3 regions of the Sporosarcina sp. SG10008 genome follow, and region 3 is predicted to be linked to each of the others. Evidence: riboswitches for the same ligand, from Rfam matches in the RefSeq annotation. Region 3 holds a riboswitch; each other region holds the start of a gene.
What was found. A riboswitch is a leader RNA that binds a small molecule or an ion and turns the genes downstream of it on or off. The one in region 3 is predicted to bind lysine.

Region 1: another riboswitch for lysine. It lies ahead of ACGLYD_RS05150 (aspartate kinase); the one in region 3 lies ahead of dapA (4-hydroxy-tetrahydrodipicolinate synthase).
Region 2: another riboswitch for lysine. It lies ahead of ACGLYD_RS01990 (Na+/H+ antiporter NhaC family protein); the one in region 3 lies ahead of dapA (4-hydroxy-tetrahydrodipicolinate synthase).

Annotation. Positions count from the first base shown of each region.
Region 1 is NZ_CP172607.1:1,051,466-1,054,639, reverse strand. Features, by position in the region: gene ACGLYD_RS05150 (aspartate kinase) at 70-1,287, opposite strand; lysine riboswitch at 1,378-1,557, opposite strand; gene uvrC (excinuclease ABC subunit UvrC) at 1,606-3,174, opposite strand, start outside.
Region 2 is NZ_CP172607.1:390,311-393,484, forward strand. Features, by position in the region: gene ACGLYD_RS01980 (bifunctional UDP-sugar hydrolase/5'-nucleotidase) at 1-698, shown strand, start outside; gene yunB (sporulation protein YunB) at 740-1,501, shown strand; lysine riboswitch at 1,557-1,738, shown strand; gene ACGLYD_RS01990 (Na+/H+ antiporter NhaC family protein) at 1,882-3,174, shown strand, end outside.
Region 3 is NZ_CP172607.1:61,779-64,952, reverse strand. Features, by position in the region: gene ACGLYD_RS00275 (M48 family metallopeptidase) at 1-473, opposite strand, end outside; lysine riboswitch at 1,260-1,437, shown strand; gene dapA (4-hydroxy-tetrahydrodipicolinate synthase) at 1,560-2,444, shown strand; gene ACGLYD_RS00265 (DUF4256 domain-containing protein) at 2,549-3,115, opposite strand.

The DNA of each region.
Region 1 (3,174 bases), 990 kb from region 3:
AGTGATAGAGCGCCCTTTGTCTTCAGGCACTTGCAATAAAATGGTTAACAATAGACATAACAAATTATTTCAGTCGTTGTCTAACCCGAATTGTTTATGAAGCGCCGCTACCGCTATTTCCATATCCGATTCTGGAATAACTACGGATACCTTGATTTCAGACGTACTAACCATTTTCACAGGAACTGATGCACTACGGAGTATCTCAAACATTTGTGCAGCGACTCCTGGGTTGGATACCATTCCACTTCCAACGATTGAAACTTTCGCAAGACCCACTTCAAAGTCGGCTCTGTTGTAACCAAGAGCTTCTTTTTCCGTCTCTAAAACATTAATAGCTTCTGCAAAATCCTCTTTCTTAATGGAAAATGACACAGACGGCTGTACGCCTTCCATAATTGTCTGGACGATAATATCGACGTTAACATGGTGATCCGCAAGTGCAGTGAATATATTCGCAAGCGAGCCATTGTATGGAACGTCATACATAACTGTAATCCGAATGATATCTCTTTCAAAGGCGATGCCCCGAACAATTAAATTGTTTTCCAAATCAATTTCCTCCTTGATAATCGTTCCTTCACCTTCCATATGTGCAGGTCTGACCCGAAGCGGCATTTGATGGTTCTTGGCAAACTCAACCGCTCTTGGGTGAAGTACTCCTGCACCTAAATTCGCGATTTCAAGCATTTCATCATATGATATTTCCTCAAGCTTCTTCGCTTGTCCAATTAATCTTGGATCTGTCGTAAATACCCCTTCAACGTCTGTGTAAATATCACAGATAGCTGCATCTATTGCAATCGCAATCGCCACAGCACTTGTATCAGATCCCCCGCGACCAAGTGTTGTCAACTCACCTGAGCTGTCAGCACCTTGAAAGCCGGTAATCACTGCAACAGCACCCGATTCAAGCGTCGATACAACCTTATCTGCATTGACTTGCTCGATTCGCGCATTGCCGTGAACTGACTCTGTCGTTACACCCGCTTGCCACCCTGTATATGAGCGAGCCTCCAAACCTTGTGCCGCAATTGCCATCGCTAAAAGGGATGCTGTTACTTGCTCACCTGTCGCAAGTAGCATATCAAGTTCGCGGCGGCCCGCTTTCGGATTAACTTCCACGGCGAGCTTTAGAAGATCATCCGTTGTTTTCCCCATTGCAGAGACGATAACCGCAACTTGATTCCCCCGACTTACTTCACCTTGTACAAGCTTTGCAGCGCGTGCAATCCTCTCGGGGTTCGCAACTGATGTGCCACCAAATTTCATTACAATTCGTTCCATGATTTTCCCTCCAATTTCCGCCTGAACGCAAAAACGGCCCTCATAAGTATGAGAGCCGGTCCGATTGGAGCGCTCGCCGAAGAGCCGCCCCGTTCAGATAGCTCTCCAGGTATTTTTATACCTGACAGACTTCCATTTATTCAATGGAAATCCAGCAGGACAATCGTGACAGCCGATTGGTCCGCTTCGGCGAATACTCCTTTCAATCCCGTTCATCAGGCTGCCGCCTTCCGGAGATTTACTATTGGTATCCGCACCTCTATCTTCACTACATATGCAATTTTTAGTGAAAAAACTCAGTGCGTTCACTCTATCACATTACTTCTCTTCTCGCAATGCCTCTTCACGGAAATACGTTTCCACTGATTCTGCAACCACCTTCGGCAAGCCCGCTTGTTGCAGCTCTTCAACGGATGCTTCACGAATCTTTTTCATAGACTCAAAGTGTTTGAGTAATAATGTTTTTCGTTTCGGTCCGACGCCTGGTAATCCATCGAGCGCTGATGTCAATGAATTCGTTTCGCGCCGTTGCCTGTGGAACGTAATTGCAAACCTGTGCACTTCGTCTTGAATTCGCTGTAACAAGTAAAATGCTTCACTCGTTCTCTTTAGCGGGATCATTTCAATCGGATTGCCATAGAGAAGTTGCGCCGTCTGGTGTTTATCGTCCTTCGCAAGTCCAGCAATTGGAATCGACAAGTTCAACTCATCTTCAATGATTTCCCTGGCCGCTTCCATATGACCTTTACCACCATCTATAACGATTAGGTCAGGTAATGGCAAATCATCCTTTAGCACACGGATATAACGCCGCCTTACAACCTCACGCATCGCCGCGTAGTCATCGTGTGCAGCTGCAGTCTTCGTCTTATACTTTCGGTAGTCTTTACGATTCGGTTTCCCATCAAGGAATGACACCATTGCAGAGACGGCATCTGAACCGTACATATGTGAATTATCAAATGCCTCAATACGGTACGGTATGGTGATATTCATCGCCTTGCCAAGTTCTTCACATGCGCCAATTGTACGAAGTTCTTGTCGTTCAATAAGTTGGAACTTTTCTTTCAATGATATCTCGGCATTCTTGATGGCTAGATGGACGAGATCTTTCTTTTTACCGCGCTGTGGAATGAAGACATTGACATCTAGAAGTTGACGGACGATTTCACTATCCATTCCCTGAGGCAACAAGATTTCTTTCGGGATTAAATGTTGGGACTTACCGTAAAACTGTCCGATGAACGTTAGCAGTTCTTCTTCCGGTTCTTGATAAACCGGGAATAGCGATACATCCCGTTCAATTAGCTTTCCCTGACGGACGAAAAAGACTTGAACACACATCCATCCATTGTCCACAGCAAATCCGAAGACATCACGATCAGTGAAATCACTCATCGTCATCGCCTGTTTTTCCATAATCGCTTCAATATTAACAATCTGATCGCGGTATTCTTTCGCGCGCTCAAACTCCAAATTCTCCGCAGCTGCAGCCATTTTTTCCGTCAATTCTTTTTTCACACTTTTATAGCCGCCATTCAAAAAGCGGGTAATATCATCAACCATTTCCTTGTACGTTTCCAATTCCACTTCATTGACACAAGGGGCGAGGCACTGGCCAAGATGGTAATACAAACAGACCCGATCAGGCATCGTATGACATTTTCGATAAGGATAGAGCCGGTCAAGCAACTTTTTCGTTTCACCGGCGGCAAAAGCATGAGGATACGGACCGAAGTATTTCCCTTTGTCTTTTTTCACTTGTCTCGTAATGATTAGTTTCGGATGACGCTCTGCCGTTAATTTTAAGTAGGGATAGGTCTTATCATCTTTTAACATGATATTATATTTCGGATCATACTGTTTGATAAGGTTCAACTCGAGGAC
Region 2 (3,174 bases), 330 kb from region 3:
ACGGTGAGTATGTTGGTCATGTAACCGTGAAATTTAACACGGATGCTAAAGAACTTTTACAAATGGATGCGGAACTTGTCAGGACAGATTCGATTGAAAGCAATGAAAAAGATATTGAAAAAGTAAATGATCTAATCAAAATAGGAAAGCAGGCAATGGAGGAACAAGTTTTTTATAATCCTTCTCACTTATCTCAAAATCTATTTGATGTTAGTTCGCTGTCCTCTTTCTTTGGTAGAGCGCTCATTGCGTATTCTCAAGCGGATTGTGCCATGTTTAACGCAGGAATATTTCTAGGTAGTCTCGAAAAGGGGTGGGTGACAAAAGAGGATTTACATTCACTTCTACCTCATCCAATCAATTTATGTCTCATTACACTCGATGGATCAGAATTGAAAGAAGTCTATGAGCTGTCATTAACGAAAGAGTGGCCGCAAATTGAAATCAAAGGACTTGGTTTCCGTGGCTCGTTAATGGGTGCGATGATTCATGAAAGACTTTATAAAAATAGAAATGATCAGCTTTTTGCGGGCAATCGGGAGGTTGTATCAGGTCAAAAATATACACTTGCAACACTGGATATGTTTACTTTCGGTTTTTTCTTTCCATCGCTTAAACATGCAGAAATAGAGTACTATATGCCTGAATTAATCAGGGATGTGCTTGGTTGGTACGGAACCACACTAATTAAAGAATGAACGACTACCTTCCTGCATAACGTATAGTAGGAGGAGTCGTCTTGAGATTTCACGGCCAAGTTACTAGAAAATCCAGGAAGAAAAAACGCAAATTGTTACCCCTTCTTATTCCTGCAATTCTTATCGCAATTGCCCTTTTTATTTACATTATTAATGCAAGGCTTGCCCCAATTTATATTCAATATGCAGAGGTACAGACAGAAAAAATCGCGGCCCATGTTATCAATAAAGCCATCAATTCCAGGACTGCCAATGTACTTGATGTCAATGATATCATTGTAAACGTCCCGAACGATTCTAAAGGGATGGTGAAATTCAACACTGAAATCATCAACAGAGTATTAGCGGAGACACATGGTCTTGTCGAGTCCCATCTTCAACAGGCTGAAGCGGGCAATCTAGCTTTATTACCAACAGATGAGATAGAATTTGATTCGCAAGCAATGAAACGTGAAGAGGGAATTGTCTTTTTTGTCCCTCTTGCTCAAGCGGCAAATATTCCACTACTAGGGAACTTAGGGCCTAAAATACCGATTCGTTTTCATGTCATAGGTCAAGTACAAGCGACTATAGATACAAAAATTAGTGAATTTGGTATTAACAATGCCGTTGTTGAAGTGAATATATTATTAACAGTAAATGTCCAAATCATTGTCCCACTTGCAACAAAGCAAAGTGTAGTGACACAGAAGATTCCGGTAGCTATGGGACTAATTCAATCAACAGTACCTCAAATCTATACGACTGGTGGTGGGGATCCGCCATCGGTCGAAGTTCCAGCCCCTCCCGCGATAGAGGAATGAAAAGGGACTTGAAAATGGTGTGGATAACTGATAGGCTAGTAGAGGATTGAAATATCGATTGGGTAGAGGCTGCATTGCTTATTAGTCACACACGCGAGATTGACACCGATGACCGTGTGTAAAAGGAAGCTTTGCCGAAGTTTGGTAAGATCGTCGGGATCTATCAGGCTGGGGTTATTCCGAATAGGGATAACACTGTCATACATTTTTGAACATGTATGATGAGCTACAAGTCGTGAGTTAGATAAGCAGTATTAGTTATCCAACAAACGAAACGTAGATAAAGCCGGCTCCTGATGCACTCTGCTGAGTGTAATTAGTAGCCGTTTTTTTATTCCCCCTATACAGGGCCTCAACCCGACTAAATGGAGGAATAGTAGATGATAGGAACATGGGTATCCATTTTACCACCACTAATCGCAATTATTATGGTGTTTGCAACTAAACGGGTGCTGTTGTCGCTCGGAGCAGGAATAGTCTCAGGTGCTCTGCTGGCGGCGTCGTTCGGACCTGTTGAATCATTAAAAAATTTATTGGAGTCAGTTAAGGCTACATTTTGGGATGGTGGACTGAATACAGGGAACATTTACATTATCCTTTTCATCCTTCTATTAGGGGTTATCACTGCATTTGTTAGTTTATCCGGTGGAAGCAGGGCATTTGCAGAATGGGCAGTGCGGCACATCAAAACAAAACGTGGTGCAAAACTGCTCACAGTATTTCTCGGTATAGCTATTTTTGTGGATGACTATTTCAATGCATTGGCAGTTGGCCAAATTGCTCGTCCGATTACAGATCAGCATCGAGTTTCAAGAGCAAAACTAGCTTATTTCATCGATTCAACCTCAGCACCGATTTGTGTCATTTCACCAATTTCAAGTTGGGGTGCCTTTTTAATAGGCCAACTTGCACTTATATTTGGTGGTGCTGCAGCGATTAGCTATTCACCACTATCTGCCTTCATTATGATGGCGCCTATGAATTTTTACGTTATTGCAACACTTGCAATGGTGTTTTTCCTTGCGTGGACCAATTTCGATCTATTCGAAATGAAGAGACATGAACAACTTGCTACAGAAACAGGTCAATTATTTGATCCTGCTAAAACAATTCCAGGTCAGTTAAAAGAAGACTTCCCAGTACACGCACATGGCCGCGTTCGGGATTTAGTCGCACCAATCGTCACACTTGTTGCAGTGACATTTGCGGTTATGATTTGGACAGGTTATTTAGCCGGCGGATCAATGAACCTTTTGTCAATTTTTGAAAATACGGATGTCTCTCTTGCATTACTGTCGGGTGGAATTATCGCCACGCTAATAGCGGTAGTATTATATATGCAACAGATGAAAAATAATGAAACGGCAAGCTATTCTCTTATTGGCAGTGCCTTTATAAATGGATTGAAAGCAATGATGCCACCTGTGCTGATTCTTATTTTTGCGTGGTCATTATCATTCCTGATAGGAAAATTGGAAACAGGCTTATATTTATCAGAGCTTGTGTTGAAATCGAATATATCGGTTTCATTCCTGCCGGTCATCATGTTTATCCTTGCTTGTATTATGGCCTTTTCGACAGGTAGCTCATGGGGGTCATTTGGTATTCTTATGCCGATTGCAGGCACCATAATGATTGACGCGGCACCGGAAATGTTACTGCCAGCACTTGCA
Region 3 (3,174 bases):
AAAGTTAGCTTTTTATCCGAACTACAACTACCCCACTTGGCTTTAGACTCTACTATTTCGATGATTTTAGGCTTTACTTTTAGTTGTTTTTGATATATTTTTATCCGTTCTTCTATAATCGTCCTACAGCTGGCGATATAGAACTTCTTGAGATTTCTTTTAAGTACCTCTTCATTTAACTCACTACTATCTATTAACTCATGAAGAAAACGGTCTTTCCCAAGGTATAAAAACTTCCCTTGAGCGTGATACTCTCTTGCCTTAGGGGCTTCTCGAGCTACTTCAATTTCATGTATTTTCTCTAGTATCCTTTTCCCTTTGCTCTCAATGGCACTGACAATCATTTCTTTACTTGTGTCATTTGGAGCTTTAACAGTTATGAAACCAAACGAATCTATCTGAATCGCTAGCTTCTTCCTATTTCCATACTGAACATTAAATTCTATAATTTCATTTTCAATTTCAACTTTCATAACTAACATCACCTTTATACATTTATTCCTAACTCTTGTTTATTAACTAATCCGCTGTTTTCTTTCTATTCTTAGCCACAATCCATCGATTCGCTTCCTGATACATTCATCTTAGTGTGTATTAACCATTCTGGCAACAAACGCTCCGTAGAGTAATTCAGGCGATACGTGTACAACTACTTTTTGGGACGAAAGAACAGCGGTTCTTCTTATCTGGATATAATCCGCCAAAGATACAATTTTGGCGGCTGAAACTTTCTTTATGATTTTCTCTTTTTTAATAGTAAAGAAGTGTCACTTTCTATTAGGCATCACATGATTAGATGCATAGTCTTTCTTAAAAGTAAGCAAGAAGCACATTATACAACGTTCAAGAGTGCCCGAAATTGTATCTTCGGGCACTTACACTCTCTATAGAAAGTCATCTATTCATTTCTTCCAAAACAGCTGCATTTTCCACTTGAACAATGCAGGAACGCGACAGGCTACTATCCACAACAGGATTACTAAAAAATGTATGGCTAGTACCCCTCAGTAAATCTGTCATGAATAGTTAGCCGGAAGCGGGCCGGAAATAGTCCAGTGAAAATGAAGGTCATCAAGCCCTTCTCACTAGTATTTTATTCAAATAAATGGGTCATCAACAGACGAAATAACATTTAAAAGAATATCAAGTCCCCATTAAATTCAGAACCTTTCTAGAACTCGGCACCTTTCCCTTGCAATTGCGTTAGAATAGAGGTAAGGTTTGTCTAATTAGAAATTCACTTATTTCAAAAATTTTGAAGTAAGGATAGAGGCGCAAAGACCATCAGTACACACGTGGAGGATGATGAGATCCTGTGACATTTGTGGAAAGGGGAATTTGCCGAAGTGGAGAGAATCTCATTTTCTTGAAGCTGGTTCTGTGTTGAATAAACACAGAATTGTCATATAGGAAACTATATGGAGGGCTATCTTATGCAAAGAAATAATTTATTATTTCTACTGCAACAACGAGCCCTTGTTGTTGCTTTTTTGCGTTCATTCACTAACTGCCCTTCTTCCTCTATTTTTTTAAAATAAATTATAGGATGTGGAGAAATAATGAATTTCGGACAAGTATTAACTGCTATGGTGACTCCTTTTGATGAAAATGGTGAAATTGATTTTCAAGCTACAAAAAACTTAATTAATTATTTAATTGCTAATGGAACAGATGGCTTAGTGGTATCTGGTACAACAGGAGAGTCTCCGACGTTAACAGAAGAAGAAAAGGTCAAATTATTCAAGTTTACAGTGGACGTTGTGAATGGCAGAGTTCCGGTGATTGCTGGTACAGGCTCGAACAACACAAAAGGATCAATTGAACTAACAATACTTGCAGAAGATGTAGGTGTCGATGGTATTATGCTCGTTGCGCCATACTATAACAACCCATCTCAAGAAGGATTATATCAACACTTTAAGACAATTTCGGAGGTCACATCTTTACCGATTATACTTTATAATGTTCCCGGACGCAGTGTTGTCAACATATCTGCTGAAACAGTCATTCGCCTTTCAAAAATACCTAATATCGTTTCTATTAAAGAGGCAAGCGGTGATTTAGATGCGATGGTCGAAATTATTACTCATACACCTGAAGATTTTTCATTGTATAGCGGTGATGATGGTTTAACAATTCCAGTGTTATCAATTGGTGGAACAGGTGTTATTTCTGTAGCATCCCATGTTATAGGAAATGAAATGCAAACGATGGTTGAACATTTCAAAAGCGGCAATATTCAAGAGGCAGCTAAGGATCATCGTAGACTACTACCTATAATGAAAGCACTTTTTGCTGCTCCAAATCCATCACCTGTAAAAGCAGCTTTGAATTTAAAAGGAATCCCTGTCGGTGGTGTCCGCTTACCTATGATTCCTTTAAGCGATGAACAACTAAGTTCACTACAACGAGCACTAAATATCCATGAAAAAGTAACTTTTTAAAAACCATTGTGAAGGGTACCAGGTTCCAAAACAATTCACAAATCAATAAGAACCTGGCACCCATCACTCTATCTCATCGTCTATAAGCTTAGTGGGTGCAAAATTTAGACCCTCAGCGAGCCACGGAACCCCCTGGCAGCATAGTAGGATTCTGCTCCATTGTGATACACAAAGACAGTGTCGTAGCGCCAATCACAAAAGATAGCCCCTCCGAGTTTTCTAATATTGGCAGGTGTTTGCACCCAGCTCGATGTTTTCATATCGAACTTTCCAAGTTCCTGTAACTCCCGGTATTGTTCTTCCGTTAAAAGCTCAATGCCCATGTCGGAAGCCATATCAAGAGCATTATTTTCTGGTTTATGCTTTTTTCTTGACTCCAACGCTTCAAGGTCGTAACAAACACTTCTACGGCCTTTAGGGCTTTCTATTGAACAGTCATAAAAAATATAATCGCCCGACTTTTTATCATGACCAACAACATCCGGTTCACCACCGGTTATTTCCATCTCATTAAGCGACCATAGTTTTTCAGTATTCGCTTCCAACTTCGCTTGGACTTTACTCCATTCAAGTTCTTTATGGCGATTCATGTTTTTCTCAAAACGAGCTTTCAATATTTCGAGTAATTCTTCACGTTGTTCTAGTGACAACTCCTTGTTTCTCTTTGTCATACTAGTTTCCTCCCCTATATTTTTATTATGTATAGAATACCCTTAATTTTTATTACGAG